DNA from 4 places in the Bacillus sp. S10(2024) genome. Region 1 is predicted to be linked to each of the others. Evidence: riboswitches for the same ligand, from Rfam matches in the RefSeq annotation. Region 1 holds a riboswitch; each other region holds the start of a gene.
The links. A riboswitch is a leader RNA that binds a small molecule or an ion and turns the genes downstream of it on or off. The one in region 1 is predicted to bind S-adenosylmethionine.
Positions count from the first base shown of each region.

Region 2: another riboswitch for S-adenosylmethionine. It lies ahead of metK (methionine adenosyltransferase); the one in region 1 lies ahead of AB1280_RS17040 (ABC transporter substrate-binding protein).
Region 3: another riboswitch for S-adenosylmethionine. It lies ahead of AB1280_RS10760 (YezD family protein); the one in region 1 lies ahead of AB1280_RS17040 (ABC transporter substrate-binding protein).
Region 4: another riboswitch for S-adenosylmethionine. It lies ahead of AB1280_RS20410 (methionine ABC transporter ATP-binding protein); the one in region 1 lies ahead of AB1280_RS17040 (ABC transporter substrate-binding protein).

Region 1 covers NZ_JBFLUR010000002.1:3,355,986-3,364,398, reverse strand. The annotation lists gene AB1280_RS17050 (helix-turn-helix transcriptional regulator) at 1-5, shown strand, start outside; gene AB1280_RS17045 (hypothetical protein) at 26-556, shown strand; gene AB1280_RS17040 (ABC transporter substrate-binding protein) at 702-2,345, opposite strand; SAM riboswitch class I at 2,482-2,587, opposite strand; gene proC (pyrroline-5-carboxylate reductase) at 2,753-3,562, opposite strand; gene AB1280_RS17030 (GRP family sugar transporter) at 3,698-4,549, opposite strand; gene AB1280_RS17025 (GNAT family N-acetyltransferase) at 4,899-5,441, shown strand; gene AB1280_RS17020 (NUDIX hydrolase) at 5,465-5,953, opposite strand; gene modB (molybdate ABC transporter permease subunit) at 6,055-6,729, opposite strand; gene modA (molybdate ABC transporter substrate-binding protein) at 6,738-7,538, opposite strand; gene AB1280_RS17005 (substrate-binding domain-containing protein) at 7,704-8,413, shown strand, end outside.
Region 2 covers NZ_JBFLUR010000002.1:4,261,899-4,270,311, reverse strand. The annotation lists gene AB1280_RS21695 (ABC transporter ATP-binding protein) at 72-989, shown strand; gene AB1280_RS21690 (ABC transporter permease) at 982-1,914, shown strand; gene AB1280_RS21685 (hypothetical protein) at 1,933-2,634, shown strand; gene metK (methionine adenosyltransferase) at 2,810-4,009, opposite strand; SAM riboswitch class I at 4,175-4,297, opposite strand; gene pckA (phosphoenolpyruvate carboxykinase (ATP)) at 4,517-6,103, shown strand; gene AB1280_RS21670 (ATP synthase subunit I) at 6,236-6,607, opposite strand; gene AB1280_RS21665 (hypothetical protein) at 6,961-7,182, shown strand; gene AB1280_RS21660 (hypothetical protein) at 7,509-8,413, shown strand, end outside.
Region 3 covers NZ_JBFLUR010000002.1:2,087,007-2,095,397, reverse strand. The annotation lists gene lysA (diaminopimelate decarboxylase) at 155-1,471, shown strand; SAM riboswitch class I at 1,615-1,723, shown strand; gene AB1280_RS10760 (YezD family protein) at 1,793-1,936, shown strand; gene AB1280_RS10755 (phosphoadenylyl-sulfate reductase) at 2,029-2,733, shown strand; gene sat (sulfate adenylyltransferase) at 2,761-3,897, shown strand; gene cysC (adenylyl-sulfate kinase) at 3,911-4,543, shown strand; gene AB1280_RS10740 (nitrite/sulfite reductase) at 4,670-6,292, shown strand; gene AB1280_RS10735 (DUF3906 family protein) at 6,306-6,518, shown strand; gene cobA (uroporphyrinogen-III C-methyltransferase) at 6,600-7,376, shown strand; gene AB1280_RS10725 (sirohydrochlorin chelatase) at 7,378-8,136, shown strand; gene AB1280_RS10720 (NAD(P)-binding protein) at 8,105-8,391, shown strand, end outside.
Region 4 covers NZ_JBFLUR010000002.1:4,027,859-4,036,271, reverse strand. The annotation lists gene sufS (cysteine desulfurase SufS) at 1-138, opposite strand, end outside; gene sufD (Fe-S cluster assembly protein SufD) at 138-1,430, opposite strand; gene sufC (Fe-S cluster assembly ATPase SufC) at 1,446-2,231, opposite strand; gene metQ (methionine ABC transporter substrate-binding lipoprotein MetQ) at 2,467-3,279, opposite strand; gene AB1280_RS20415 (methionine ABC transporter permease) at 3,358-4,023, opposite strand; gene AB1280_RS20410 (methionine ABC transporter ATP-binding protein) at 4,016-5,041, opposite strand; SAM riboswitch class I at 5,326-5,433, opposite strand; gene AB1280_RS20405 (hypothetical protein) at 5,561-5,905, opposite strand; gene AB1280_RS20400 (thioredoxin family protein) at 6,060-6,359, opposite strand; gene AB1280_RS20395 (toprim domain-containing protein) at 6,371-6,715, opposite strand; gene gcvH (glycine cleavage system protein GcvH) at 7,032-7,415, opposite strand; gene AB1280_RS20385 (arsenate reductase family protein) at 7,458-7,823, opposite strand; gene AB1280_RS20380 (DUF3978 family protein) at 8,183-8,413, shown strand, end outside.

The DNA.
Region 1 (8,413 bases):
AATAAGAAAGGGTGAGAAAGAACACATGTGGAAAATGTTATTCTACTCAATATCGGAATTATTGAAATTAGAAACCCCTTTTTACTTCTTTATATGGTTTTTTGCACTATTTACAGTTGGCATGTTAAGTGAAATATTAGGAGTAATAGGGAAAAACAAGCCAATTTTAAAATCTCTATTTAAGGCTAGTATAGAATGTTTACTTGGATTAATTATTTGTATCGGTATTGGTATTCTATTATTTCGTATTATTCATTTCATATTCCCGGGTCAAATTGAACCTTATGATGTTGCCTATGGAAGATGGCTAGCATTTATTGCATTAACCTTATTTTCAGTTATCGGATTTTTAGTGAAGATTACAAAACAAAAAACAAGGATATGGTTGAAACCAGCGGGAGTCATTGTTCAATTTTTCTTGTTTAGTATAAGTGTTTGGGGAGCAATTACTATTTTTCATCCATCTTTACATATGAGTCTGCTAGTCACACTTTTATTTAGTTCTATATTAACTGTATTCCAGTTTCTTGTTTGTTTATACGAGTATCGGTCTTGAATATTTCTAAATAAATGTAAGTGATCCCTTTCATTTAGAAGACAAAGCTTATATGGTGCGTTAAAAGAAGACGGAGAAAATTATTCAAGCGGCAATCGAGTTAGTAGAAGAAAAAGGTATCCTTAAATGGGATACCTTTTGTATATTACTTTTCGATTCTTGCCCATTTAAAGTTTAATGGACCTGCAAAATCAACCTCAACGATACCTTTTACATAAGAGCGCTGTAAATAAGATTTTCCGTTTTGATATAGAGGTGAGATTACCGCATCTTTAAATAAGATTTTTTCTGCTTGTTTTAAAGCTTCCCAGCGTGCTTTTTCATTACCAGCGAGATCTGTTTTTACTTTTTTGATTAAATCATCAAATTCCTTATTAGAATAATGATCTAAGTTGTATGGATTACCGGTTGTGAACAATTCTAAGAATGTAATTGGATCAGCAAAGTCTGGACTCCAGCCATCGATACCAATTTCATAATTGCCTTGTAATAATAAAGTTACTTGTTGCTTACGAGGCTGTGGTTTTAATGTAACTGTTAATCCTTCTAAGTTTTTCTCAAGTTGCTCTTTTAAATACGCTCCTGTTTTCTTTGATAAATCCGTATCGCTTGTTAAAAGTTCTAGTGTAATTTTATCTGGTCCAAGTTCTTGTTGTGCTTGTTTCCATAATTTTTGAGCCTCTTTTGGACTTTCTTTTGTTAAGTCACCATTTTCAGCGCGGAAGTCTTTTCCGTTCGGTCCTTTTGCAAAGTTTTTTGGAATAAGCGAGTAGACTGGAAGAGAGCCATCATTCAATAGAACATTTACAAAAGCTTTTTTATCGATTATTTTATCAATAGCTTGGCGAGCATTAATGTTTTGTAGTACTTTATTTTGTTGGTTCATGCGTAAAAATTGTACACCGACAGCTGGTCGTTCTTTAAAATTAGAATCTTTACGGTATTTATCAACTAAATCAGATGTTAAAACAACACGGTCAAGTTGTTTAGATTCGTATAGGTTTACCTCTGTTGATTTCTCTTTCACGATATTAAAGTTAATTTCTCCCAACTTTACAGCATCTTTATCCCAATAGTTTTGGTTTTTCTTAAATTGGTAGCTTTGTTCATGTTTCCAATTCTCTAATGTAAAGGCCCCATTATAAATTAATGCGTTAGACTCTAAAGCGTACTTCTTGCCTTGTGATTTAAAGAATTCTTCGTTAACAGGCAGGAATGTTGGGAACGCTGTTAAACTAATAAAGTAAGGCACAGGGCGGTCTAACTCTACTTCCAATGTTTTATCATCAATTGCTTTTACACCTAGTTGATCAAACGAAAGCTCCTTATTGTTAATCTTTTGCGCATTTTTTATGTCAAAGAATAAGAAAGCATATTCAGAAGCTGTTGCAGGATCAACAGCACGTTGCCAAGCGAATACGAAGTCTTTCGCTGTAACAGGTGTTCCATTGGACCATTTTGAATCTCGTAAATGAAACGTATATTTTGTTTTATTTGCATTAACATCATGAGATTTTGCGACACCAGGAACAGGTTTGTTTCCTTCTCCAAGGTTATATAAGCCTTCAAATACGTTTCTCATCACTTGCCCAGAATCGGTATCTGTTGCACGTGCCGTATCCATCGTACGAATTTCAGTAGGAGATGCTAAGTTAAGTACTTGTTTATCAGGTGCTTTATCTTTTGCTTTTGCATCGTTCGCGTTATCTTTATTATAGCTACCGCATCCTGTTAATAATAAGCTTGCTCCTAAAACAGATGCGACAGCAGGTAAAAATTTCTTTTTCATGTTTTGTTCCTCCCTAAATTGTTTGTTTTTTTGTTGGCCAACAATTATGAGGGAAATAAAAATTCCCTCTTTTCGTATATAAAAAGAGGGAATTGAGTGTTTATAAATGTGCGCACATTTATAAACAAAGTCCCTCATTCTATCTTTCAAGCAAATTGCTTGCAGGAAGTGGCACAGTATTCGCAAGCGAACCTGTTGCCGAGGTTTCACAGGGCCAGTCCCTCCACCTCTCTGGATACAATGAGTAAACATAATAAACAAGTTTTAAATTTTGTGTTGCTTTGATTATTCAAAATACTACCACTGAGATAAAAACATTGTCAATTAGGTTATTAATATTTCGAATTTTCAGTTTAACAAAAAGCAAAGTCATCAAACATCTGCTTAATGACCTTAAATCCCTAAAATTAAATTGCTTTTCCACTAGCTTTTTTATTTGTTGCTTCAATTGCCTCTTGTATCATGTTCATAAAATTATTTTCATATAATACTTTCAAACCTGCTGCAGTTGCGCCGCCGGGTGTTGTCACTTGCTCACGAAGCATAGCAGGATTGTTTTCACTTTCTAGCATAGAAGCAGACCCCGTAATCATTTTAATTACGAGATGCTTTGCAGTTATCTCATCGATACCATACCGTTTTGTTGCTTCAATTAAGCTCTCGGCAAAATAGTAGAGAAAGGCAGGGGCGCTTCCTGTGACAGCTGTTAGTTGATGAATTTCTTCTTCTGTACATAATTGTGCGTCTCCAATACCTTTTACGAGCATTTGCAAAATTTCAAGGTGTTCTTTGCTTACAAAAGAGCCTGCTGTATATAAAGAAATGGATTTCCCGATTGTAGCAGCTGTATTTGGCATAATCCAAGCAACGGCAGCACCTTTAGGAAGCTTTGGTTCTAAATAAGAAGGTCCAATACCAGCTGCAACTGTTACAATAAACTGATTGCTGACAAGTGGAGAGAGTTCAGTTAACAGTTGTTCATGCGCTTCTGGAGGCATTGCTAAGACGATAACATCAACATCTGCCGCATATTGTTTCCAATCTGTTGTTGTAGAAACAGCATACTTTTCACGCAACTCTGTAAGCCTTTCTTGATTTCGTTGATTGGATACGATAATCTCAGCAATGTGCTCTTTACTTGTATGAAGAAGCCCAGCAAAAAGGGCTTCAGCCATACGACCTGCACCAATAAACAGTACTCTTTGTTTCTTTTGCATATTTTTTGATCCTTCCTGTAGGAAATGTATTGCTAAAACGATAACATTGATAAAAGAGAATTGTAAAAAGAAAAGGCTTGTATACAAAAAAATCCTAGTTTCAGAAAGTAGGATTTCCGAAACTAGGATATATCATTAAGCTTTTGCCAAACCAAGTAGAACAGCCCCACCAATAATTAAAGCACTACCAAGCGCGATAAATACCATTTGACGTTTTGTTTTCTTTTCACCTAAGAAGACAATTGCACCAAACGTTGAGATGACAATCCCTGTTTGAGATAATGAGAAGCTTGTTGCAACGCCAACTCGTGGTAAGGAAAGAAGTAAGAATAAGTTTCCTGTTCCCCAAAGTAGACCAGATACGATATTACGAATTGCATATTTGTTAAATGGCTTATGCTTAAATGTCAGTATAACTGCTCCAACAAACATACCAACTGCTTGAGGTAAAATAGCAGACCAGCCATCGATATTGTACCAACGAATAATGATTACATACATAAAATAACCAACAGTCGAAACAATTAGAGTCAGTAACCCTTTTTTCAATTGTCCCTGCGGTTGTGCATTTTCTTTATCATCTAAAGAAGTAAAAACAACACCGACTACGATTAAGAGGATTGCAATCGTTCCCATAATGATTGTAGTAGTAGTTGTCCATTCATGAAAGGCAATAACCCCAAAGATAGAAGTAGCTACAAGCTGCATGCCTGTTGAAATGGTAACTGTTGTTGAAACGCCTAATGTTTGAACTGTTTTTAATTGATTGACTTGTCCTAAAGCCCAAAATAAACCTGAAATAAAGCCAATAATTAATATAGTTAAAGATAGTGCTGGTGTTGTAAATGCATACATAATTGTTGCGAAGAATAGAGCGCCAATTGTCATACCTACCGTTTGGCTATATGCACCGCCACCCATTTTTACACTTACCAGTAAAACATTTCCCCATGCTAATGCAGGAAGAAGTGCTAATAAAATGTCCATTACAAGACTCCCTTCTTGTTATAGCAATAAAATATATGTAGTTCTAATGATTGGTAATTTTCCACTTAAGAAGTGATCGTTAAAACGATGAAGTAGTGATGTTTATAAGGAGAACGCAGTCATTATATAAACGCGTTTTCATATCTCCTTTTTTGGCACCTTCATATAATAACAGGAAAGAGTCTCTTTTAGAAAGTAAATTCAAATAGAATGTATATTTCTATGAATATGAAAATTGTAATAGTTTATGTGGAAATTTGAAGATATAATAAATTATAACAATTTGGATTTTTTATCCATTTAAATTGATGGAGTACGGGGAAAATAGAATATAAAGGGGATGTAAGCTGTGGAAGGTTATGTATTGCAAGAACAGAAAACAAATAAGATTCAAGTGGTAAGAGCAGATATAAGTCATGTCGAAGGGATTGCCAAGGTTTGTACAGATGGATGGCTAGCGACATATGAAGGTTTGCATAGTCAGGAATATATTGATCGTGTCATTGAAGAATACTATAATCATGAGCGTATTCATAAAGAAGTACTGACGAATAACGAAAATTGGTATGGATGGTTCGTCGCATTGGAAAACGAGAAAGTTGTTGGAGCAATTGGGGGAGGCACAACAGGTGAAAAGTGTGGAGAAATCTTTGTCCTATATTTAGATCCGAATCGAAGAAGAGAAGGAATCGGGACATTGTTGGTAGATTATTTTACAGAAATTCAAAAAGAAAAGGGGATTGTAGAGCAGTGGGTGTCGGTTGCCGAGGGGAATGAAAAGGGAATTCCCTTTTATGAAGCAAAAGGATTTGTAAAACAATCTGAACGCCCGAGTCAGGGAAGTACAGAAGAAGAACCGTCTGTATCTTACCGGTATTGCCGAAATATATAGTAAAATAGCCTCTGCTAAAGAGGCTATTTTACATTTGCATGTTCCTTTTGTTCGTAGTGCACAATCTGATTATTGTGGAAAATAGAAGTATGGTCATATACGCCTTCTTCTTGTAAAACCGTGGGTAAAAAGTGCTTTGTTAAAGTGTTTGTTCCTCTATTTTCTTTAGATAAAATCCAAGAAATGTGTTTCCAGTCTAAAATTCCTTCAGCTACTTTTTTCGGAGTGTGATAAGAAATATGAGCTGGGAAGGTAGCGGTAAAAAGGTACAATCCACTGGAATTTGTATTGTCAGTTGTCCATGATAATGTTCCTTTATACATGACTTCTTTCTCCGTAAAATGTAGTCCTGTCTCTTCCTCAATCTCACGTAGAATGCATGCCATTGGCGTTTCCGTTTCTATCATTTTTCCACCAACGCCATTCCACAAGCCTTGTAGCGGTGCTTTTTCCCGATTTAGCATTAGTATTTCATCGCCGTTTCGGATAAAACAAAGTGTTTGGTTATACATATAATTTCCCCTTAGTTTCTATAATTCTACATAAACGTCTAATTTCCATTTCATTTCGCGGGAAATAATATAAAAAACAGTAGCTTTGTCGAAAGCTACTGTTAGAAAGAAATTACCTTTTTATTGATAAATTGAATGAGTAATAAAAAGACAATTGACATACCGACAGTTGTAAGAACGAGTGCCCAGGCAAGCGGCATGTTACTTGCATCAATTGCCATATAAATTGCGGTTGGAATCGTTTGTGTTTTACCGGGAATATTACCAGCGAACATAAGCGTTGCACCAAATTCTCCTAGAGCGCGGACGAAACTTAAAATCATTCCACCTAATAGAGAAGGGAACGCGAGTGGTAATGTTACGTGTAAGAACACTTGCATTTCATTTGCTCCAAGATCTCTAGCTCCGTCTTCAATTTGTTCATTGGCAATGATAAACCCTGTTTTTGCTGACTGGTACATAAGTGGAAATGCAACTACAGTTGCAGCAATCACAGCAGCCCAAGATGTAAACATAATCGATTGTTGAAACAAGGTTTCGATCCACTGACCGATGGGACTTTTTTTTCCAAAAATAATAATGAGGAAAAATCCAATTACTGTAGGCGGAAGTACCATCGGCAGTAGAAAAATGGTTTCTAATAAAATTTTATAGCGCTTCGAGGATCGAGCTAAAATACGTCCAATTATCGTTCCGAACACCATCACAATGATCGTAGAAAGTGCAGCAACTTTTAGTGAAAGAATGATAGGTGACCAAAATGTATCAAATATCATAGCTACAATTACAGCACTGTAAAACCATATTTTTTAAAGGTGGTTATAGCGTCTTTAGACTGTAAATATTCATAAAAAGCAGTTGCCTCTTTTTTATGTTTCGTTGCTTTTACAATACCTAATGGATAACGGATTGGTTTGTGTGAATTTGCCTGTGCTGTAGTAGCAATTTTTACTTTCTTTGAAATAAGGGCGTCTGTTTTATAAACAATCCCTGCATTAACGTTTCCTGTTTCTACGTATGTTAGTACTTGGCGCACATCTTTTGTGTATACGATTTTATTTTGAAGGTCGTTCCAAAGATTTAAATGAGTAAGCGCCTCTTTTGCGTATTTTCCAGCTGGAACAGATTCAGGTGTACCTAGTGCGATTTTTGTTACTTGCTCATCTTTTAACGATTTAAAATCTTTTAGATTACTATCTTTAGAAACAACTAATACTAGCTCATTGCCGAGTAGATTTTTCCCTTCTTTCTGATCAATAAGTCCTTTCGTTACGAGCGTTTGAAATTTATCTTCTGCGGCAGAGAAGAATAAATCAACGGGAGCTCCTTGTTCAATTTGCTGTTGAAGCTTGCCAGAACCGTCGAAGTTAAATGAGAGCTTTATATTTGGTTCTTTCTTTTCATATTGTGTTTGAATCTCTTTTAATGCATCTTGTAAACTAGCTGCTGCAGAAATGGTAAGTTCAACTTTTTCTTCTTTAGCAGTGGTTTTTTCTTGTTTATTTGTGCTTGTACATCCCGTACTGATTACGAGAAGGAGTGTGAATAAAATACTGCAAATAAAACGAAATATGTACTTGTTCATCTTCATTTCTCCCTTCTTTTATCCCGAGTTTAATTATAACTAAATATAATCAATTATAAATAGTTATATTTAGTTATGTTGTGATTTTTCTCACGATAGTGAAAATAAATAGAAGCAAAACTGCTATTTTTGTTACAATGAAGGCAGAAAGCGAGGAATCGGTTTATGGATCATCATTCCTACACAACAGAAGAAGTAGCGAAGCGTTTAAAAGTATCGAAATTAACGGTTTATGATTTGATTAAAAAAGGTGAATTACCCTCTTATCGAGTTGGTAGGCAAATGCGTGTTGATGCAAGTGATTTAGAGCAATATATTACAGAGATGAAAACAGGAAAAGTACAGGCAGTTTCTTTATCTATGCAAGTAATGAAGCCGCCTAGCAAATCTGATTCTTGTATTATTAGTGGACAAGATTTATCTTTGGATATGTTAACGAAACATTTAGAGAGTCGTTTGAAAGCTTCTAATATATTGCGGGCATATCAAGGGAGTTTGACAAGTTTGGTTCAGATGTATCAAGGAAAAGGAGACATTGTTAGTCTTCATTTGTTCGATGGGGATACGGGAGAATACAACATTCCGTATGTAAAACGAATTTTAGTCGGACAGCCTTGTGTTGTTATGAATTTATTATCAAGAACATCAGGTTTTTATGTACAAAAGGGAAATCCGAAACAAGTGCAGACATGGAATGATTTATGTAATACATCCATTCAATTTGTAAATAGGGAAAGAGGATCAGGTATTCGTGTTCTTGTCGATGAACAATTGCGTATAAATGGAATATCGAAAATGGACATTTGTGGCTATGAGTGGGAAGAATCAAATCATATTGGTGTTGCTTCTCAAGTTGCAAATGGAAAAGCAGATGT
Region 2 (8,413 bases), 910 kb from region 1:
ATACGTTGATAACTAAGAACACGACTCATCGTATTGAGTTGAAAATTAAAATGCATAAGGAGATGAAAAAAATGAGTATCTTGAAAATAAACAATTTAACTAAAAAAATTAGAAGAAAAACACTTGTCAATCAATTATCGTTTGATGTAAATGAAGGAGAAATACTTGGACTCCTCGGTCCAAACGGAGCTGGAAAAACTACCACAATTAGAATGATAGTTGGATTAATTTCAAAGTCTAGCGGAACGGTTGAAATTAATGGAAAAAACATAGATAACAATTTTAAAGAAGCAATGAGACATGTAGGAGTAATTGTTGAGAATCCTGATTTGTACAAATTTTTATCTGGCTATGATAATCTTCTTCACTTCTCTCGAATGACACCCAGTGTCCCTAACGAACGATTAAATGAGGTGGTATCTTTAGTTGGGTTGGAGAAAAGTATTCATAACAAAGTTTCGACTTATTCTTTAGGAATGAAACAACGGCTCGCTCTTGCGATTGTTTTAGTACACAAGCCCTTACTTCTACTATTAGATGAACCTACAAATGGACTTGACCCTAAAGGTATTCGTGATTTAAGACTTCACTTAAAGAAACTAGCCAAAAGTGAAAATGTAGCAATTGTTGTATCAAGTCACCAAATGGCTGAAATGGAAATGATGTGTGACCGTATAGCCATTATTGATAAGGGTTATATGGTAGGTTTACATGACATGAAAGATATTACAAAAGAAAAGATAAGTTGTGTTCAATTTGAAGTAGACCGAACAGATTTAGCTATTCCAGTACTTCAAAAGTTATTAGTAGGAGCAGAAATTGTAACAAACCAAAATATGATCAATATTACAATTAGTAAAGAACGTATACCAGAAATTAGTGATACGTTAGCAAGAAGTGGAGTAAATGTTTATGGTGTTCAAACGATTAAAACCACTTTAGAAGACAAATTCATCGAAATGACAGGGGATGAACTACGTAATGCTTAATCTAATCAAGAATGAAAACATGAAAACTTTTAAACGTAAAAGAACTTGGGTCATGATAGGAGTTATGGTCCTATTTATTCTAGTGCAATTTCTAAATGTAAAATTTTCTCATCAAGTTAACTATGGAGATGATTGGAAAACCTCTCTTATAGAAGAAAATGCATTACTTAAAGTTGAAAAAGAATCTAAAACATTACCGCTGGAAATACTCGAAAATGAAAAAAAATTTTTACTAAATAAGTATTACATTGACAACAATATAAAACCAGAAAACAATGCATGGTTCTTTACAATTGGACAAAGTACAAATTTTTTAGTAGCGATTTCTATTCTTACCTTAATAATAGCTGGTGAAAGTGTCGCAAGTGAATTTCAATCCGGGACGATTAAATTTTTATTAACTCGAACTGCTACTCGTACACAAATATATTTTTCTAAATATATTTCGACTTTATTATTTGGACTATTTCTAGTCGGAATCACCTTTATTTTTTCAATTCTATTTAGTGGTATTCTTTTAGGATTTGATGGCATAAACAGCGACTACTTATTCGTCAAAGATCAAGTCGTTCAAAAAACAAGTGTCCTTCAAGCACTAATTGGTAGCTTACTCTTTAAAATTCCTTTCTTACTTATTGTTGCGACTTTCGCATTTATGATTTCAGCTGCATTTAAAAGTTCAACATTCTCAATCGTCTTTTCTCTTTTAATAACAATTACAGGTTTTGTTATGAGCATTTCATTAAAAGGTTTCAGTTGGACACAATATTTTATCTTCTCTAATACAGACTTATCGAATTTTATATACGAGAGTCCACCTGTAGAAGGAATGTCCTTAAGCTTTGCTCTTGTATTAATCTTCATTCATCTATTCATCATGCACTTAGTTTCGTATCCCATTTTTGTGAAAAGAGATGTTGTTTAAAGACTGGAGGAAAGCAAAATGAAGCAAAAATTAATTATTTTTTGTACGTTAATCACTTTAATCCTTACTGGCTGTTCTAGTTCTGAAAGTGAAACAAAGGAACAAAAACTGGAACTATCAGCCTCTAATGTTAAAAAATTAACATTAGATAATCGTAATGGTAATATTGATATTTCAACAAATTCTACATCGGATAAAATAGAAGCTTCTATTCATGCAAAAGCAAAAGGAATCAGCATAGACAAATTAAAACTAGACCTTTCAGAAAAAAATGGAGTCGCCAACTTAAATACTTCTTTTGATGGGCAATTCTTTAGTAGTAGTGAAACTTGGGTTGATGTGAAACTCTCAGTACCTAAGAACGTAAAAGTGGAATTTAAAGAAAACCATAGAGACGGAGCTATTACAGTTTCTAAATTGGATTCAGATATAAACATTCTTAATGTGAATGGAAATATAGACATTTCCAATGTTAAGGGGACTGTTAGTGTAACAAATAGGGATGGGAAAATTAATATTTCCAATGTGTCATCTGACATCAATGTCGATAATAATAATGGGGCAGTTGTTATTAAAGATATTAATGGATCAGTACGGGCTAAGATTGGGGATGGATCAGCCGATATAAATAGTATTGAAAAAAACGTAACAATCTTAGGTGCTAAAAACGATAAGATAAAAGTGGATGGTGTTAAAGGGAAAGTAACATTCAATAAATAACGTTTGACTTATTGATATGAAAATGAATGAAACCAACCGCATTTTTTGTGAAACGACCATATAACATAGTCAAACATTCTTGCTTATTTTTAAAATACGCAAGAGAAAACTTTATGTATTCCCATAAATAGAAAAAAGCTTTGCGCACACGCGCAAAGCTTTTTTCTTCCTATTATTATAGACCAGCTTGCTCTTTTAAAGCTTCAGCTTTGTCTGTACGTTCCCATGATAGATCTACATCAGTACGTCCGAAGTGGCCGTAAGCTGCTGTTTGTTTGTAAATTGGGCGACGTAAGTCTAACATTTTGATGATACCAGCTGGGCGAAGATCGAAGTTGCTTCGAACTAGTTCTACTAGTACTTCTTCAGATACTTTACCAGTGCCGAATGTATCAACAGAGATAGATACTGGTTGTGCTACGCCGATTGCGTATGCAAGTTGTACTTCTGCTTTGTCAGCAAGTCCTGCTGCTACGATGTTTTTCGCAACGTAACGAGCTGCGTATGCTGCAGAGCGGTCAACTTTTGTCGCATCCTTACCAGAGAATGCACCGCCGCCGTGACGAGCATATCCGCCGTAAGTATCTACGATAATTTTACGACCTGTTAAACCAGCATCCCCTTGTGGTCCACCGATAACGAAGCGGCCAGTTGGGTTAATGAAGAATTTTGTTTCTTCATCGATTAATTCAGCTGGTACAACTGGTTTAATAACAAATTCTTTTAAGTTGCGATCGATTTGTTCCCAAGCAATCTCTGGATGATGTTGCGTAGAAATTACGATTGTATCGACGCGAACTGGTTTACCATTTTCATCATACTCAACTGTTACTTGTGTTTTACCGTCTGGACGTAAATATGGTAATGTATCATCCTTACGAACTTCCGTTAAACGACGAGCTAATTTGTGAGCAAGTGAGATTGGAAGTGGCATTAATTCTTTTGTTTCATTACATGCGAAGCCAAACATTAAACCTTGGTCGCCAGCACCGATTGCTTCAATCTCTTCGTCAGTCATTTGACCTTCGCGTGCTTCTAACGCTTGGTCAACACCCATTGCGATGTCAGCAGATTGCTCATCGATAGATGTTAAAACTGCGCAAGTTTCTGCATCGAATCCGTATTTTGCACGAGTATAACCGATTCCTTGAATTGTTTCACGAACGATTTTTGGGATATCTACATAAGTAGAAGTTGTAATCTCTCCCGCTACCAATACTAAACCAGTTGTTACTGTTGTTTCACAAGCTACACGTGCGTTTGCATCTTTTGCTAAGATTGCATCTAAAATTGAATCAGAAATTTGGTCACAAATTTTATCTGGATGTCCTTCAGTTACAGATTCAGATGTGAACAGATGACGTTTTTTTGTCATGTGGTAAACCTCCCTACAGTAATTGTATATATTGTACGGAACTCATCCTTAATTTGCCACAAACTGCGACATTCATGTATTTTCCCACACAAGTGCAAAAGAAAAACCCTTCCTTAATAGAGGAAAGGTTGTATTTGCTACTTGCATACTGCTTTTTGCCCTTCGCTCTTATCGTTCGAGACAATTCGCCTCGCACAGGTTTAAGCACCTATTCACTTGTTTGTTGTCCATACAAGTGAGGTTGCCGGGCTTCATCGGGCCTGTCCCTCCGCCAGCTCGGGATAAGAGAGTATCCGTCCTCAACTATACTAAAGAAATGACTTTCATTTGTCAATCCAAATACACATATTCCTATAAGTTTTTCATACCAGAAATTTATGGAAAAAAATAATATAATAACACAAACAAAAACAAATAAATAGTATACATTATTTATATGATTGTGTTATACTTTTGGTGGGGATTACGATGAATATTCATAAATCAAATAAAGGATGGTATATAAATATGAGTACTGCGAATGTCCAAATTGGATTACATGAACTATTGAACGGAAGCAATGCACAGGTTCAATTGAGCGTTCCGCAATTAACGGAAAAGGTATTAATGAGAAAAGAAGGTCAATTATCTTCTACTGGCGCAGTTTCTGTTTCAACAGGAAAATATACAGGACGTTCTCCGAAAGATAAATTTATTGTAGACGAAGCATCTGTTACGGACAAAATTGCTTGGGGATCTGTTAACCAACCAATTTCTGAAGAACATTTCAATAAATTATATACAAAAGTGCTAGAATACTTAAAAGATAAGGAAGAACTATTCGTATTCAAAGGATTTGCAGGAGCAGACCGCAACTACCGTCTTCCTCTTCAAGTTATTAATGAATATGCTTGGCATAACCTATTTGCGCACCAATTATTCATTCGTCCAACTGAAGAAGAATTACAAGATCATGATGCACAGTTCACAATTGTATCTGCACCAAACTTTAAAGCAGATACAGAAGTTGACGGCACAAATTCAGAAACATTTATTATCGTTTCTTTTGAAAAGCGTATCGTGTTAATCGGCGGCACAGAATACGCTGGTGAAATGAAAAAATCAATCTTCTCTATCATGAACTACTTACTTCCAGAGCAAGACATTTTCTCTATGCACTGCTCTGCAAACGTAGGCGAAGAAGGCGATGTTGCTTTATTCTTCGGTTTATCTGGAACAGGTAAGACAACATTATCTGCTGATCCAAACCGTAAATTAATTGGTGATGATGAGCACGGTTGGTCTGATAACGGTGTGTTTAATATTGAAGGCGGTTGCTATGCAAAATGTGTGAACTTATCTCGTGAGAAAGAGCCACAAATCTTTGACGCAATTAAATTCGGCTCTGTTTTAGAAAACGTTGTAATTGATGAACATACACGCATTGCAAATTACGATGACACTGCATTAACAGAAAATACACGTGCAGCTTATCCAATTGATGCAATTGATAACATCGTATTACCTAGCGTTGCAGGTCATCCTAATACAATTATTTTCTTAACTGCTGATGCATTCGGCGTGTTGCCTCCAATCAGTAAATTAACGAAAGAGCAAGCTATGTATCATTTCTTAAGCGGTTACACTAGTAAACTAGCAGGAACTGAGCGCGGTATTACTTCTCCGCAAGCAACATTCTCAACATGCTTTGGTTCTCCATTCTTACCACTTGATGCATCTCGCTACGCAGAAATGCTTGGTGAAAAGATCGAGAAGCATGATGCAAAAGTATTCTTAGTGAACACTGGCTGGACTGGCGGCGAATACGGCGTTGGAAAACGTATGAACTTAGGTCATACACGCGCAATGGTGCAAGCTGCGTTAAACGGCGAGCTTGACAACACTGAAACAGCAAAACATGATATCTTTGGTCTTGAAGTACCACTTCATGTTCCCGGTGTACCTGATGAAGTATTAATGCCAGAACAAACATGGACTGATAAAGAAGCTTACAAAGTAAAAGCAACTGAACTTGCAAATAAGTTCAAAGAAAACTTCAAGAAATTTGATACTGTTTCTGAAACAGTTGTAAACCTTGGCGGTCCAATCGCTTAACCTGACTTTAATGTGAATAAGTATGTTGTGACTGCAAGAAAACAAGTATTCACCGACAAAGCCCATGTTTTCTTGTAATTGCGCATACTTACATATAAAAGAGGCTTACGAGTAATCTCGCAAGCCTCTTCCCTATTTCTTCACATCTTTCATACTGTAATATGCTAAATTAATCACAATTAATATATACCCGCCCATAATCCCAACAGCAAATGCCCACATCACCATATGATGCTCAATCTCGTACATAATAATGGCACCAAGTATTGCTGCTGCAAATCTGTTTATCATACCAAGAGTTGGTGACTTACTTTTTTTTACTATGCTCTCTCCGATTTTTTCAATGCGGCGCCCTAAAATCCAAACACAATATGTGCTCACGAGAAAACCAAGACCGATTCCTAAAAAGTGCGGAGAAAACGGAGTAAATGTCCAGCCTAACAGCATCAGTGCTAAAATATAATATGTTTGTACTTTAAATGTTTGTAACGACATGCTAATCATGTTCTGGCTCCTCTACTGCAAAATCTCTATATCAAATATCGTCCAATTAAAAAACAACGTAAAAACCACTTTTTTAAGTGGGTAAAAGTATGTAATCGATTCCCTACCACGTGCAATACAAAAACAAATCATCTCTCCATACCAGCTGTTTAAATGGATTTACAAATTTTCAACTATTTTGATAGTGTTTATATTATTAAATTGAATTTAAGAAATAACATTATACAAAAAATCTCTTGCAAATAACGAGTCGAATTGTGTCGTTTTTTCAAACATTTTTTTATAAAATAAGATATCATTCTAACAAAATGTGGATATTATATAGTAAGTACACAATAAAGGAGGGACTTCCATTGCTCTTCTTTCTCATCGCTCTTATTCATTTCCTTATCCCGGCTCTCGTCGGCTTAACGTTATATTGGTATACACCTAAGCATAGCGTTTTCTATGCCGTCCTCAGCGTTCTTCTCACCGGTATGATTCTCGTCACTTATTTCCGCTTCCCTTTTCTTAACTGGATTCCATTTGTTATAGCAATTTTGTATCTTATTTTATTACCGAAAATCAAAAAATAAGAAAGCAGATCTACTCTGCTTTCTTATTTTGATATATTTTCTTTTACAAGTAACGTTTTTTCTGACTTTACAAACCATAGGACCATTGAACTACTCCTACCTATCTTCTTCGCTTCTCTCAATCTTGAGGTGGGGGGCTTACTGCCCGTTAATGCGGGATAAATATAGCACTCAAACATTTCCTCTTCTTTATAAGTAATACCTTTTTTTCTTCTCATTCATAAATTCGACAAAATATTCGCTGTTTATTTGTTGATATAAATTTGGTAAAATAACCTTATATTTCCATGATATGTATAAATCAAAATATACGGAGGATAAAAATCGTGAAGTTAATAAAGGTTAATAAAAAAGATGCTTTAGCATTCTCCGCTATCATCGCCCTTATATTCATATGTACTATTATACAAATGAATTTATTTTGGGACAAAGATTTAGTATTGGCAGGAGATGATATAGGATTCCATTTTAATCGCATATTCGGATTAGCTGAAGCAATTAAAACATCTCAATACCCATTTTACATTGATAGTACCTTTTTAAATGGATATGGTTATGCAACAAATTGGTTTTATTCTAACCTTTTTCTATTTCCAATGGCTATTTTATTGAATTTAGGATACAGTTTAGTAGTTTCCTATAGAACTTATATAATAATTTATACAATAGCAACAGCATGCGTAACTTATTATTGTGTCTATAAAATGAGTAAAAAAGTAACTTCATCAAGCTTTATGACTATATTGTATGTCTTTTCACTCTATAGAGCATTTGATGTTTATCAAAGAGCTGCGCTTGGGGAGTCATTGGCGTTTATCTTTCTTCCTGTTATATTGTATGGAATTTATGAAATTTTATATGGACAGAAAAGAAAGTGGTACATTTTAACGATTGGGTTCACTGGAATGATTTATACTCATGTTTTATCAAGTGTATTAGCTTTTTGCATGTTACTGCTCTTCCTGCTCTTTTCAATTAATAGACTCTGGGAGGATAAAACAAAAATAATTTATTTTGTTATTGCTGGCGGAGTAACAATCTTACTATCAGCTTTTTTTATTTTTCCAATGGTAGAGCAAATGGCATCGAATACCTTCTATCTCAATACATATACTTTTACAACACCTGGCGATACGATGTATTCACTAGGAAAATTATGCAAAAGCATTATATTAAACAATAAAGGTTCTGCAATTATAGGAATAGGATACGTTTTATTTTTACCATTAAT
Region 3 (8,391 bases), 1.3 Mb from region 1:
AAGGGCATTTGGCCGCGTTTCCTACCACATGCGATGTTTAAAACAAAAGGAAGAAGCAAGTAGCGTTTATGTTGTATTCTGCATAGCAACGACTTATATGTCGAAAAATTAAAATGGATATATAGATGTTTTTGAGAAAAAGGGAGGAATTCACATGTATTTACACGGCACAAGCCGAATTAACGAGCAAGGACACTTAGAAATTGGGGGATGCGATGCTACTGAACTTACAGCGACATATGGTACACCTCTTTATGTATATGATGAAGCAACAATTCGTGAGAAATGTCGTGCATTTCATCGTGCTTTTAGAGAGTGTGGGTTCTCTTACCAAGTAGCATATGCAAGCAAAGCGTTCTTGTGCATGGAAATGTGCCGATTAGCTGCGGAAGAAAATATGTCACTTGATGTTGTGTCTAGCGGAGAGTTATATACAGCGCTGCAAGCAGGATTTCCAGCTGAACGTATCCATTTTCATGGCAACAATAAAACAGAAGAAGAGATGAGAATGGCATTAGAAGCTAACATCGGGTGTTTCGTTGTAGATAATTTTTTGGAACTAGAAGTATTGCATGATTTAGCGAAAGAATACGGGAAAGTTGCCAGTGTTCTGCTTCGTGTGACTCCGGGAGTAGAAGCGCATACGCATGAATATATTACAACAGGTCAAGATGATTCTAAGTTTGGCTTTGGTATTTCAACAGGGCATGCATTACAAGCAATGAAAAATGCATTAGAAAAATCGAATTATCATGTGTTAGGAATTCACTCTCATATTGGATCGCAAATTTTTGAAACGGCAGGATTTGTTCGTGCAATTGAAGTGCTTCACAAATTCTTAGAATTAGTGAGAAAAGAAATGGATTACGTAGCTCCTGTATTAAATGTAGGCGGTGGGTTTGGAATTCGTTATACGGAAGGAGATACACCGCTTGCTCTTGGTGAATATGTGCAAGCAGTAACAGATGCGGTACGCGAGCAGTTTACAGCGTGTGGATATCCACTTCCAGAAATTTGGGTAGAGCCAGGTCGTAGTATTGTTGGGGATGCAGGAACAACTTTGTACACAGTGGGTGCGATTAAAGATATTCCAGGCATTCGCAAGTATGTATCGGTTGATGGTGGCATGACAGATAACCTTCGACCAGCACTTTACGGAGCTCGTTATGAAGCATTGCTAGCAAATCGAGCGAATGAATCTGCTGAAGAGGTTGTTTCCATTGCAGGTAAGTGTTGTGAAAGCGGGGATATGCTCATTTGGGATGTAGCGCTCCCGAAAGTTGTTTCTTGTGATCTTTTGGCTATCTCTTGTACAGGAGCATATGGTTATTCGATGGCAAATAATTACAATCGCATTCGTCGACCGGCAGTTGTGTTTGTGGAAAACGGAAACTCTCATGTTGTTGTTGAGAGGGAATCGTATGATAATATTATCGGAAATGATCGCATACGTGTAAAGGAATTTGTATAAAGTGAAACTTCCATCGGTGGAGGCTTTTTCATCCCCCACCGATGGTTAGTTGAACAATGCCTTCTTTTAAAAAAAAATAAAATTTATCGGAAAACTAGGATTGAAAAAAATCAGAATTGTGTTAAAATGCAAATATAATTAAATTCTTATCAAGAGCGGCGGAGGGAACTGGCCCAAAGAAGCCCGGCAACCTACTTTATAAAAGTAAGGTGCTACTTCCAGCAAAATGGAATCCATTTTGGAAGATAAGGTAGATACGTTACCGGAACAGTCTTTTCGAAATGGGAAAGATTTTTTTTATGAAAAAAGGAGGGGCTGTTCATGGGGGAGCGCGGACAATTTGAGGAAGTAGTAAGTAAGATTCAAGCGATGCTTGCTGATATGAAATATGGCTCAATTACAATTGTTGTGCAAGATGGTAAAGTGATTCAACTTGAAAAAAGTGAAAAAGTACGTTTGAAATAAGCATGCTGACTAGAAAAACTAGAGGCGGCTTTAATCTATTTTTATTAGATTAAAGCCGTCTTTTTGTATGAATTATATGAAGGGGGAGAACGATGTTAACGTATGAAACTTGGAAAAATCATTTTGTTTCATTTCCGGAGGATGATGAAACGAAAGGTGCTTTAGCAGCGGTGCGCTGGGCCTATGAACATTATAGGAAGGATATTGTGTATGCATGCAGCTTTGGGATAGAAGGAATGGTTTTATTGCATGTTATTAACCAAGTAAATCCATCTGCAAATGTTGTATTTTTAGATACAAATATTCATTTTCAAGAAACGTACGACTTAATCAAAAAAGTACGAGAACAATATCCTAAGTTGAATATTATTGAAAAACAACCAGAACTTACGCTTGGAGAACAAGCAAAAGAGCATGGCAATAAATTATGGGAAAATAATCCAAACCTTTGTTGTCAATTAAGAAAGATTAAGCCGTTAGAAGAAGTACTTACAGGTAGGAAAGCATGGATATCAGGTTTGAGAAGAGAGCAGTCTGAAACGAGAAAAAATACGCAGTTCGTTAATCAAGATCATCGATTTCAATCTGTTAAAATTTGTCCGCTTATTCATTGGACTTGGAAGGAAGTTTGGCGTTACGTATACAAGTATAATTTGCCATACAATCCACTTCATGATATTGGGTATCCGAGCATCGGATGTGAAACGTGCACTGTGCAGGTGCAAGAAGGCAGCGATTTAAGAGATGGACGGTGGGCCGGAAAGACAAAAACGGAATGTGGTCTGCATTATCAATAAAGGCTGATAAAAAAGGAGAAGAAGAGAATGAGTGATAGAAAAACATTAGTGAATCGAATTGATACAACATATGAAACAGCACATATTGTAAAGGAAATTGAGCTGGATGGAGTGGCATTAAGTGATTTAGAGCTTATTGCTATCGGTGGATATAGCCCGCTTACTGGTTTTTTAGGGGAAAGTGATTATACATCCGTAGTCGAGGAAATGAGATTAACAAATGGAGAGGTATGGAGCATTCCAATTACATTACCTATAACAGAAGAAAAAGCGAAAGAATTACAAGAAGGGGAAGAGGTTAGGCTTGTAAAAGATAGTGTGACTTATGGTGTGATTCAAGTTGAAGAAATGTACACGTCTAACAAAGAAAAAGAGGCATTTCTTGTCTATAAAACGGTAGAAGACGAACATCCGGGCGTTAAGAAATTATATGATCGTCCTAATGTGTATGTAGGAGGACCAATTACGCTTGTGAAACGAATTGAAAAAGAAAAATTTGCTGCTTATTATTTAGATCCAAGTGAAACACGAGCGGAGTTTCAGCGGCGTGGCTGGAAAACAATCGTCGGTTTTCAAACGAGAAATCCAGTTCATCGGGCACATGAATACATTCAAAAAGCGGCTCTTGAAATTGTTGACGGTTTGTTTTTAAATCCGCTCGTTGGTGAAACAAAGTCAGATGATATTCCAGCTGATGTTCGAATGGAAAGTTACGAAGTTCTTCTTGAAAACTACTATCCAAAAAATCGTGTCTTCTTAGCGGTATTTCCAGCGGCGATGCGATATGCGGGGCCTCGTGAAGCGATTTTTCATGCACTTGTCAGGAAAAACTTTGGATGTACACATTTTATTGTTGGCCGTGACCACGCGGGTGTTGGAAATTATTACGGTACGTATGAAGCACAGGAGATTTTTAACAATTTTACAGTAGAAGAGTTAGGGATTACGCCCCTCTTTTTTGAACATAGTTTTTATTGTGCAAAATGTGAGGGAATGGCATCAACAAAAACATGTCCGCATGGAAAAGAAGCACATGTCATTTTATCAGGCACAAAGGTAAGAGAGCTTTTACGAAATGGAGAATTACCACCAAGTACGTTTAGTCGTAAAGAAGTAGTAGAAGTCTTAATACGTGGGTTGCAAAAAGAAGTTGTGACAAAGTAAGGGGAGAAAATAGATGGGAACAAATATTACTTGGCATGCAGCATCTGTTTCAAAAGAAGAACGCCGAAAACAAAATAAGAATCATAGTTTTGTTCTATGGTTTACAGGTTTATCAGCTTCTGGGAAGTCCACAGTAGCCAATGCGGTAGCTCGCAAATTATTTGAGAAGAATACTGGTAATTATGTATTAGACGGAGATAATATTCGTCACGGTTTAAATAAAGATCTAGGATTTTCCGAGCATGAGCGTACAGAAAATATTCGGCGTATCGGTGAGGTGGCGAAACTATTTGTTGATAATGGAAGCATTGTACTTACAGCATTTATTTCACCATTTCGAGAAGATCGCAGGCAAGTGCGTGACATATTAGAACAAGATGAGTTTGTTGAAGTATTTGTAAAGTGTCCGATTGCAGAGTGTGAAAAGCGTGATCCAAAAGGGTTGTATAAAAAGGCAAGAAGCGGAGAGATTAAGCAGTTTACGGGAATTGACTCTCCATATGAAGAGCCAATTCAAGCTGAGGTTATTGTGGAAACACATCGTTATTCGATTGAAGAGTGCGCACAGCAAATTATTGCTTATTTGCAAAAACGAAGCTTTATCCCGCCATTCGTGGGCAGTAAGACCCCACCTCAAGATCAATAGAAGATCGTTTTCCAACTCCAGTGTCCTGCGATTCTGAACGAGCGCTTCCGCTTTTCTAAAGAAAATAGGTGGGGGATGAAGCACCACCACTGAGTAAAGTTTCACTTTATCTAGGGAGGGAACAAGATGAGTTATGAAAAAGTGTGGGCAAACAATAAAAAATTAAATATAACAGAGAAAAAGAAATTAGAAAAAGACGGTTTAGAAATTTTTAAAGATATTCCATATTATGCTGAACGTGGATTTGCGTCTATTCCGAAAGAGGAGTGGGATTCTTTTAAGTGGGCAGGACTATATTTGCAGCGCCCAAAAGAGGCGGGATATTTTATGATGCGTGTGAATATTCCATCTGGAATTATAACAAATGAACAAGTGGAGGCTCTTGCTTCTATTGCAGAAGATTACGGACGTGATGTACTTGATATCACAACGCGTCAAGCGATTCAGTTTCATTGGCTACAAATTGAGAAAATTCCAGACATTTTCGAGCGATTAGAAAAAGTAGGTTTATCGACAGCTGGTGCATGCGGTGATATTACACGTAATATTACAGGGAATCCACTCGCTGGAATTGACGAAAATGAATTGTTTGATACACAAGAAATTGTGCGAGAGGTATATGAATATTTTCAACACAATGAAGAATTTTCAAATCTGCCTCGTAAATTTAAAATGTCCATTAGTTCAAATGTGTACAATTCAGCAAATGCTGAGATCAACTGCATAGCATTTACACCTGCAACGAAAGAAGTTAACGGAGAGACAATCATTGGTTTTCATGTAAAAGTAGGAGGCGGTTTATCAGCGCGGCCATATTTGGCGGAAGAATTAGATGTATTTGTTTTACCGGAGCAAGTGAAAGAGGTAGCAATTGCGATTGCAACGATATTCCGTGATTTTGGTTATCGTGAAAAGCGCCACTTTGCCCGCTTAAAATTTCTTGTTGCAGATTGGGGAGCAGAAAAATTTAAAGAGCAGCTATTACAATATACTGGACCTTTATATGAGAGAGGAGAAAGCGCCTTAAAAGGTTGGAATGCTGGTTACTTTTACGGTGTTCATAAGCAAAAACAAGATAATCGATACTATATTGGTTTTAATGTGCCAGTTGGTCGTCTGCATGCAGAAGAAATGTATGAGATTGCTAGAATTGCAAAGCAGTATGGGAATGGTGAAATTCGTACGTGTAATTCACAAAACTTTATTATTCCGAATGTGCTGCAAGAAAATATTGATGAACTATTGCAAGAACCATTATTTGAAGCAATTTCTGCAGTGCCAAAGTCATTTATCGGTTATGCAGTTTCTTGTACAGGGATTGAGTATTGCAATTTAGCGTTAGTGGAGACGAAAGAAAGATTACGTAATATTGCAGATTATTTAGACGCACAGCTTGTATTAGATGTACCTGTTCGCATTCATATGGTCGGCTGTCCAAACTCTTGCGGCCAAAGACAAATTGCTGATATCGGCTTGCAAGGTGTCAAAATGAAAACGAAAGAAAAGGGGATAGTTGAAGCGTTTGAAATTTATGTAGGTGGAACCCTGCTCCACGGCGGTGCTTACAATGAAAAGCTAAAGGGAAAAATAGATGGTGAAGACTTGCCCGATGTTCTTACTGCATTTTTAACATATTTTAAGGAAAATAAGTTCCCTAGTGAAACGTTTTATGAATTTGTTAGTCGTGTTGGAGTAACGAATCTACAAGTAGTATTAGATACGATTTTAGAAGAAGTGATTGCATCGTAGGAGGGGGAACAATATGGATTTATATCATTTTGAAGCGGTTTTAGCAAATGGTGTTGTCCCTGTAGTCGTTGTTGCGCAAAGTGAAGAGCAAGCATTCCGTCTCGTTGAAGTGGAACTTGAAAAATATTTTTTACCTTTGCCGGAAGTGAAAGAAATTTCTTTATACGAGAAAAAGAAGATTCGAAGAGGTGCAGCTTTTGTTTTATCCCGCATTAACGAGAAGTAAGAAGAAAAATTGTCAACTTCCATTAATAGAAAAGGTTCTGCTGATGGAAGTTTTACATTATAGAAGAAATGAGGGGGAAGTATGGGGAAAGTGTACATTGTTGGTGCAGGACCTGGTGATCCAGAGTTAATTTCTGTGAAAGGCGTAAAATGTATTCGACAAGCAGATGTCATTTTATATGATCGCCTTGTGAATAAAGAATTGCTTTCTTATGCAAAGCCAGAAGCGGATTTAATTTACTGCGGGAAACTTCCGAACTACCATACGATGAAGCAAGAAACGATTCATGCTTTTTTAGTGAAGTATGCAAAGAAAGGAAAGATTGTGACGCGTTTAAAAGGCGGGGATCCATTTGTATTTGGAAGAGGCGGCGAAGAAGCAGAGGAATTGGTGAAACATGGTGTTCCGTTTGAGATTATTCCAGGGATTACAGCAGGGATTGCAGCAGCTGCTTATGCAGGAATTCCTGTCACACACCGCGAATCTAGCACAAGTTTTGCAGTTGTAACCGGACACCGTAAAGAAGGTGCAAAAGAGGAAGTGAAATGGGAAAACTTAGCGAAGGGCGTCGATACACTTGCTGTTTATATGGGGGTAAGTAATCTTCCGTATATATGTGAACAGCTTTTGAAATATGGAAAAAATAAAGACACACCAGTAGCGATGATTGAGTGGGGAACAACATTATCTCAGCGTACAATTACAGGCACATTAGGAAGTATCGTATCTATAGCGGAAGAGGAGCGAATTCAAAATCCGAGTATGATTGTAGTTGGTGAAGTTGTACGCTTTCGCGAGAAAATTCATTGGTTTGAACAAACGCTTGAACATTCGTATCCACTTAGTGGAGTGCTTTAACATGAAAGCAGTACTTTATATTTGTCATGGCAGTCGTTTACAGGAAGCGTGTGAAGAAGCGACTGCTTTTGTTACATCGTGTATGGAGCGTATACCAGTTCCTATTCAGGAATTATGCTTTTTAGAATTAGCATCTCCTTCTATTGCAGAGGGAGTTACAGCTTGTGTACAACAAGGGGCAACACAAATTGTGATTGTTCCTGTCTTTTTATTAGCGGCAGTTCATGTGAAAAAAGATATTCCTGAGGTGTTAGGACAGTTACAAAAACAATTTCCTTATGTGTCTATTTCATATGGAAATCCATTTGGAGTTTCTCGTGAACTTGTTACTGCAGTTTTAGATGGAAGCGGAATTAAGGAAATTGGAAAACGAGTTACTCTTTTACTTGTAGCAAGAGGGAGTAGTGATGAGGAAACGTTAAGAGATGTTAGGGACATCGCGCTATTGTTGGAAGAGGCAGGTGAAGTAGCAACGGTCGAAGTATGTTATTTAGCGGCAGCTCAGCCACAATTTGAAGAGAAGCTGCGTGAACTTGTTCAAATAACAAATGCTCCGATTGTTATTTTTCCGTATCTTTTATTCACAGGATTGTTAATGAAGAGAATTGAAAAAACGGTTCGGAAATACAACCATTCTCATATTGTGCTATGTCCTTATTTAAGTAAAAATCTGGTGTTTCAAAATATGCTCATTAAACGTACAAAAGAAATGATAAGGGAGAGTGTATATGTATCCATTAACGGTGCGAATAAAGAATAAACGTGTTGTTTTCATTGGTGGTGGACGAGTCGCATCATTTAAGATCGCTCCTTTATTACAAGAAGAAGCTGATATTATTGTCATTAGTAGAAAATTGGATATAAGTTTAATTCAATTAGTAGAAGAACAAAAAATTCGGTGGTTTCAAAAAGAATATGAAACAAGCGATCTTATCGGGGCTTTTTTAGTTGTTGCGGCAACGGACGATCCATTATTAAATGAGAGAGTTGCAGCTGATGCAGCGCCAAATCAATT
Region 4 (8,413 bases), 670 kb from region 1:
TTTATAGTAACGTTCTAACGTTTCAATGACTTGAATTGGTTTTTGAGAAGTTGCCCCGCTGTCGAAATAAACAAGTTGTTTGCCGTTCACCTTTTGATCAAGAATTGGAAACTGTTTGCGTATTTCATGAATATCCATTAGCGAACTTTCCTTTCGATTACCTCAACAAGCTGTGCTTTTACTCCTTCAATTGGAAGCTCATTTACTACAGGTGCTAAGAATCCATGGATGACTAGACGCTCTGCTTCTTTCTTCGGAATACCACGGCTCATTAAGTAGTATAGTTGTGTAGGATCTACGCGTCCTACAGAAGCTGCGTGACCTGCCATTACATCGTCTTCATCAATTAAAAGGATTGGATTTGCATCACCGCGTGCTTTTTCATTTAACATAAGAACGCGAGAAGATTGCTGTGCATTTGATTTAGATGCACCGTGCTCAATTTTACCAATCCCGTTAAAGATAGATGTTGCACTATCTTTTTGAACACCGTGTTTTAAGATGAAACCTTCAGAGTGTTTACCGAAGTGAACAACTTTTGTTGTAAAGTTTTGCGTTTGATTGCCACGGCCGATTGTTACTGTTTTTGTATCAGCAAATGAACCGTCGCCCATTAAGTTCGTTACGTTCTCAGAAATTGTGTTTCCATCGTTCATAAGACCTAATGCCCACTCAAGACGGCCGTCTCGTCCAACTACGCCGCGGCGGTTTACGTAAGATGTCACGTCTTTCGCTAATAAGTCAACTGCACCAAATTTCACTTGTGCGCCTTGCTCTACAATGACTTCCGCCACGATATTTGCAATACCTGTAACAGTTTCATTTGCCACGTAGTTTTCTACATATGTTGCAGAACTATTTGCATCTGCAACAAATAATACGTGGTTATAAACATTTGCTTCTTCGCCGTCTACTAAGAATACAGCTTGAAGCGGTGTTTCAAGAACAACATTTTTCGGAACGTATACAAACGCACCGCCATTGATTAGTGCAGCATGAAGTGCTGTTAAGCGATGCTCGTCAACTTTCACGCCGTCCTTCATTAAGTACTTTTGTACTAGTTCAGCATGCTCAGTTGCAGCTGTTACGATATCTGTTAAAATAACGCCTTTTGTTTTTGCTTCTTCTGCTAAAGAAACAAATGCAGTTGTACCAGTGCGTTGTACAAGTACGTTATTATTTTCATCAATTATATTTTTCACTGCTTCTGGAAGTTCTTCTAAAGAACCTACAGGCTCTTGCTTTGTAGTTTTACCTTTGCCGATAAAATCCCATTTATCAATTTTCGTTTTATCTGGCGTTGGCATTGGAAGTTCAGTTGCTTTAGCAAGAGCTTGTAAGCGAAACTCAGTCAACCAAGCAGCTTCATTCGCTTCGCTTGCAAATTGACGGATAGAATCTTGATCGAAAGGTAATGTACCAATTGTCATGTTTATGCTCCTCTCTTACGCTTCTTGCTCTTCTGTTTCGTCTTCAATACCTAGTTCTTTTTTAATCCAGTCGTAACCTTCAGCTTCTAAACGTTGTGCAAGCTCAGGGCCTCCAGATTTCACAACACGACCATTCATCATAACGTGTACATGATCTGGAGTGATGTAATTTAATAAACGTTGGTAGTGCGTGATCATTAAGCAACCGAAATCTTCGCCGCGCATTTCGTTAATACCTTTAGATACAACTTTTAATGCATCGATATCAAGACCAGAGTCAATTTCGTCTAAGATTGCGATTTTTGGCTGAATCATCATTAATTGAAGAATTTCGTTACGTTTTTTCTCACCGCCAGAGAAACCTTCGTTTAAGTAACGTTGTGCCATTGATGGATCCATTTCTAGGAATTCCATATTTTTATCTAATGTACGGATAAATTTCATAAGAGAAATTTCATCGCCTTCCGCGCGTCGTGCATTAATTGCAGAACGTAAGAAGTCGGCATTTGTTACTCCGCTAATTTCACTTGGATATTGCATTGCTAAAAATAGACCAGCTTGTGCACGCTCATCTACTTCCATTTCTAATACATCTTCACCGTCGATGATGATGCTACCTTGTGTTACTTCATATTTTGGGTGACCCATAATTGCAGAAGATAAAGTTGATTTACCCGTTCCGTTAGGTCCCATGATTGCATGGATTTCTCCACCTTTTACTTCAAGGTTTACACCTTTTAAAATTTCTTTACCATCAATTGATACATGTAAATCTTTAATCGTTAATGTAGAACCAGCCATCTCTATACCTCCAATAATTCTCTATATACATTTTAAAAATTCCTAAAACGTTCACATTCTCATTTTATTCTCATTCTAATTTTATATCAAATAAAATGATATCGCAAACGTTAAAAAATGTAACAATTTTTCTACAAATACGAACAGGAATATTCTGCACATTATATTATGATACACCTTTCTTCCTAATTATATAAAGAAAAAAGGGCCGAGAAATTCCAGCCCTTTTTTCACCTTATTCACTTACAGGAAGCACTGCTCCTTTATATTCTTTCTTAATAAAATCTTGAATTTCTTTTGAATGTAATACTTCTATAAGTTCTTTAATTTCTTTTCTGTTTTCATCCCCTTTACGAACAGCGATAATATTTGCGTAAGGAGAATCCGATCCTTCAATTGCAATTGCATCTTTTGTTGGATTTAATTTTGCATCAATTGCATAGTTTGAGTTAATGAAAATTGCATCACCTTCATTGTTCTCATATAACTTTGGTGTAAGACCTGGTTCAACATCCGTTTTAAATTTCAAGTTTTTCGGATTTTCTACAATATCTTTTTCTGTCGCTTTTACAACATCTACGCCATCTTTCAGTTTAATAACGCCGCCTTTTTGCAGAAGTGCTAACATACGTCCGCGCTCTGATACGTTATTACTCATAATTACTGTTCCACCACTTGGAAGGTCTTTTAAACTTTTGTATTTCTTAGAGTAAATTCCCATAGGTTCTAAATGAATTTTTCCGGCATTTACAAAGTTATATCCTTTTTCTTGGATTTCCTTCTCTAAATACGGAATGTGTTGGAAATAGTTAGCATCAAGTTCTTTACTAGCTAACGTTTGGTTTGGTAGTATATAGTCTTGGAATTTTTTCACTTTTAATGTAATACCCTTTTTTTCTAACAATGGTTTCGCTTTTTCTAAAATAACCGCATGCGGTACGTTAGAAGCACCCACTACAAGTGTTTTCTTATCTTTTTCGCCGCTACCACAAGCAGCTAATGCAAATACAAATACAGCAATAAGTGCTGAAAATAATACCTTTTTCATATTCTGACACCCTTTCTTTTCTAAATATTCTAAATAGTTTTTTTATAAAAAGTCTTCGTCTGAGACGAAAACTCTTCTTTATCTTTTATCAAGTCGCTTCGTAAAGAAGTCACCAAGCACTTGAATAATAAATACGATTACAAGCACAAGAATTGTTGCCATGAGAGTTACATCGCTATTGTTGCGCTGGAATCCTTCTAAATAAGCAAGTGTCCCAAGACCGCCTGCACCAACTACTCCAGCCATCGCTGTGTAGCCCACAAGTGCAATCGCCGTTACTGTAATACCCGAAATGAGTGCTGGCAAAGATTCTGGTATCAGTACTTTTAAAATAATTGTACTCGTCTTTGCCCCCATCGCTTTCGATGCTTCGATGACACCTTTATCAATTTCACGAAGGGCAATTTCAACCATTCTCGCATAAAACGGCGCCGCTCCAACAATTAATGCTGGCAGTGCAGCACTTGCTCCAAGAATTGTGTTTAGAAGAAACTTCGTAAACGGAATCAGTAAAATAATTAAAATAATGAACGGGATAGAACGGAAAATATTTACAAACGTACCGATTATAACATTGACTGGTTTGTTCTCCCATAAATTATCTTTTCCTGTAAGGAACAGTAATAACCCTAGAATAAGACCAAATACAAATGTTGCCAGTGTGGCAATTGCTGTCATATATAGCGTTTCCCCGGTAGCTTCTAGCATTGTATCCCAATCGACATTTTGAAGCAGATTATCCATGTGCAATCACCTCCAGCTCGACTTGCTCTTGTTGAATCGTTGCAATTGCTTTTGCAATCACATCTTCGTCGCCATTTAAGTGGACAATTAAGCTTCCATACGCCCCGTTTGCCGTTTGTGCAATATTCCCTTGCAAAATGCTCACTTCCACTCCATCTTGCTTCATTAAATCTTGTAAAACTGGTCTTTCTACTGCTTCACCAATAAATTGCAGTTTCACGACCTTTCCTTCCGGATATTTCTCTTCTAAATGCTCGATTGCTTCATCCGCATCTTCAGAATCTGTTATTTGCTTAACGAAGCGCTTTGTAATGTCTTGCTGCGGATTACGAAATACATCTAACACGCTGCCACTTTCAACAATCTTCCCTTTTTCCATAACTGCAACGCGGTTACAAATTTTTTGAATGACATGCATTTCATGTGTAATAAGTACAATTGTTAACCCAAGACGCCTATTAATATCGAGAAGCAAATCTAAAATTTGATCTGTTGTTTCTGGATCTAACGCTGACGTTGCTTCATCGCACAATAATACTTTCGGATTATTCGCTAGCGCTCTCGCAATACCAACGCGCTGCTTTTGTCCACCACTTAGCTGAGATGGATACGCATTTCCTCGCCCTTCTAAACCAACAAGACGAATTAATTCATCTACACGCTGATCTCGTTTCTCTTTTGTCACCCCAGCAATTTCAAGCGGGAAAGCAATATTTTCACGAACAGTTCGTGACCAAAGCAAGTTGAAGTGCTGAAAAATCATCCCGATTTCTTGACGTGCTTCGCGAAGTTCCTTACCTGTAATTGCCGAAATTACACGCGCTCCAATCGTAATCTTTCCAGACGTTGGTTTCTCCAACTGATTAAACAAGCGAATTAACGAACTCTTTCCGGCACCACTATAACCGATAACGCCGAAAATCTCGCCTTTTTCTATTTGTAAATTCGCATCATCCACAGCAGTAACATCACCGTGTTTAGAACGATATATTTTCTTTACATTCTCCAATATGATCATAGATGTCACCTCTTTTTTAATTAAAAAGCGTAAGCGGCTCGTTCAGCTCTGATCGGCTAAGGTTCTCGCGCACAAAAGATGCTTTTTATCTTTTCGTGCGGGAGGTTCTTAGACGCGAGGAGCTAGCCGTTGAAGCTAGATTATAAAAGCGTAAGCGGCTCTCCGCCATCACTATAAAAACGTTTTGTTGTTCAAGCATCCTCCTTACACCGAGACAACAAAAAAACCTTTCTGCTTTAAAATGAGCAGAAAGGTTTATATACATAAATTACTATTATCCTTTCCTCTCATCTCTCAAAGCATTCGCTTTGCAGGAATTGGCACCATTTCAACATAAGTTGACGGTTGCCGGGTTTCATAGGGCACAGTCCCTCCACCTCTCTTGATAAGAGAAAATCAGATATAAATTTCGTCTGATTTTATCGTTATGAAGTTTTCGTTATTTTATGTTTTGAATTGTATCAACGCATGAAATAGATGTCAACAGAAATTTTTAGCAAAAAATAAACTTTCTGAAAGTTAAGCGCCAACTCTTAACGGTTTGCAAATATGAAATACCGATTCTAATAATAACATCGTTCGATAAGTCCCTTTATATGTAATCGCATTTCGGCGCAATAGCGACTGCAAGCGGACTTGCCCTGTAATCAACAATCGCAAATCTGTTTCTTGAAAACAAACAAGCTGTTCTGTTCCCACCGCACCATTTATAAGTTCAATTTTCTCTCTTGAAATATTTAATGAATAACATTCATCTTGGAAAGTAAAACAAACAATCTTCTCGAATTGTGGTAATAATGGTTCTAAGTGACATTGCGTATCGGCATATGTTACAAATGATTGAAGCAGTGAATACAATTTCATCTTTATCACACTCCTCATATCACGTTTTACATATAACCATTCCATTTTTATAACGCGCTCTCCTGTATCATTCTCTCGACAAAAGCTGTACCAAAAAACATTTATTCCTTACTATTTCCCAAGAAATATGTCGAGGCGGCAAAATTTTTGCCGCCTATTGTAATTCCATATATAAATATTCCACAGATTGAAATGCATATATTTTCTTTACAAGCTGATTCTTCTCAAATATAAGTAAACACGGAACACTTTCAATTTGATACTCCCGCGCAAAATGCGGTGCATAATTTACATTCAGCATTCCAATTTCTAAATGAGACAACGCTGCCTCAACAACCGTTAACATTTTTTTCGCAAGCTGACACGTACCACACATTGGCGTATATACGTATAACACCGTTTTTTCTTGGTCTCTAACTGCAGCTTCTGCTTCATGTCCTGTCCAATCAATCATTGTACCATTCCTTACCGTAAAAATTCTGTATAGACGTCAATGTCAGCTCCCCATAAAACGTTCGCTAAATGAGATGACGGTGCAGTCGCAACCTCTCGATACGAACGGTCGATGTAAATATGTTCAGCATGTGGAAATTCTCGGCGAAACTGTTTGCGTAATTTCTCTCCTGCATCATCTGCATCCACAAGAACATATACTTCTTTATCATACAGCTGGTCAATGAGTTCATCCATTTTCGACAAACTAATTGTACCATTTGTACAAACAATTTCCACCGGTTCTCTAATAATCGTTTCGATCTTTCTCTTATCTGACTTACCTTCAACAATAATTACTTTTTCCACATAGACCACTTAGCATCACCCGATCAGCATATACTATGATACAACCTTGTCTTTAGTATATAGTATATTCGATATTTTAATGTTGTTTCCTGTTTATTTTTGTGATTAAAAGCGGAAGCGGCTCGTCTAGAATGTGCGGGGGATGGAGCTTCTGACGTAGAGGTGCAGGAAATGGGCCCTGACCGCTTCTATGCATGGCCAGATGTTCTTGCGCACCTAAAAAGAAAGGTCTTTTTGTTGGTTTTTCAATCGGCATTTCATATAATACAAATACCTTTAAAAACCGCACAACTAAAAAAGACAGCTCTCAGCTGTCTTTTTTAGATTAGTCTTGATTAATCATTTCTTCGTATTGTTCTGCAGTTAATAATTTCTCTACTTGACCTGCATCTTCAAGCTCAACTTTAATCATCCATGCACCTTCGTATGGAGACTCGTTAACAAGCTCTGGCTTGTCATTTAAATCTTCGTTTACTGCTACAACTTTACCTGCTACAGGCGCGTATAATTCAGAAACTGTTTTAACAGACTCTACACTTCCGAATGGCTCGTCAACTGCAATTGTTGCACCAACTTCAGGAAGTTCAACGAATACGATATCTCCTAATTCGTGTTGTGCGAAATCTGTAATACCGATAATAACTTGGTTGCCTTCAACTTGTACCCATTCGTGTTCTTCAGAGTAACGTAATTGTTTTGGAATGCTCATGTCTGTACCTCCAATGAATGTTATTAATTATGTAAAAGCACCTTATTGGTACTTTTTCCACACGCTTTCAAATTGCTCTTCGTTAAAGCCAACCGTTACATCATTACTGCCTGTTACAATTGGTCGTTTGATTAACATGCCATCAGAAGCGAGCATGTCCAACATTTCTTCTTCACTTGCATCTTTTAGCTTTTCCTTTAACCCAAGCTCGCGGTAACGCATTCCACTTGTATTAAAGAATTTCTTTAGTGGTAATTCACTATTTTCATATATACTACGAAGTTCCTCCTTAGAAGGTGGATTTTCAACAATATGAACCATTTCATACGCTACATCATTTGCATCTAACCATTTTTTTGCCTTTTGGCATGTTCCACATTTTGGGTATGAATAAAATGTTACTGACATACATTCACCTACTTTTCACTAACCTTTATCCTTATCATATAAGAAATATTTTTTCATTTCAAACTTTTACTTATTTCGCTAGAAATTTCTTTTATCCTGCAAAATTTTTATTTTTTTTACAGGTTCTTAAAAACATTTCACTATCGAAAAAAATTATCTCAATAGAATATCCATAGACATTTATATATAGTTTTTAAAATACAAAATGTTATATTAATTTATATTGTTTTTTAATAAATCATCATGTATTCTCTTTAATGAACAATAAAAAATTACCCTTATGTATTACTTGAAATTTTTATATTAGTTCTTTTGTTCTATATGTTATAGCACATAAAGAAAAGGAGATTATTTATTATATGGAGCTACCAATTCGCACAGTAATCCAGCAACAAATTTACGAATTTCCAGATCAAACTACAATCCAGTTGCAACTTGAAGAGCTCGATAAGTTCACCGATACAAAGTTAAAAACAACAACATTTTCCATTACTATAAACAAAGAAATTCTCCAGTTTCAAATAACAACACAAAGCGGCATAAAAAATGAAAATATGTATTGTAAAACGCACGCCATTCCTGTAAAGGCA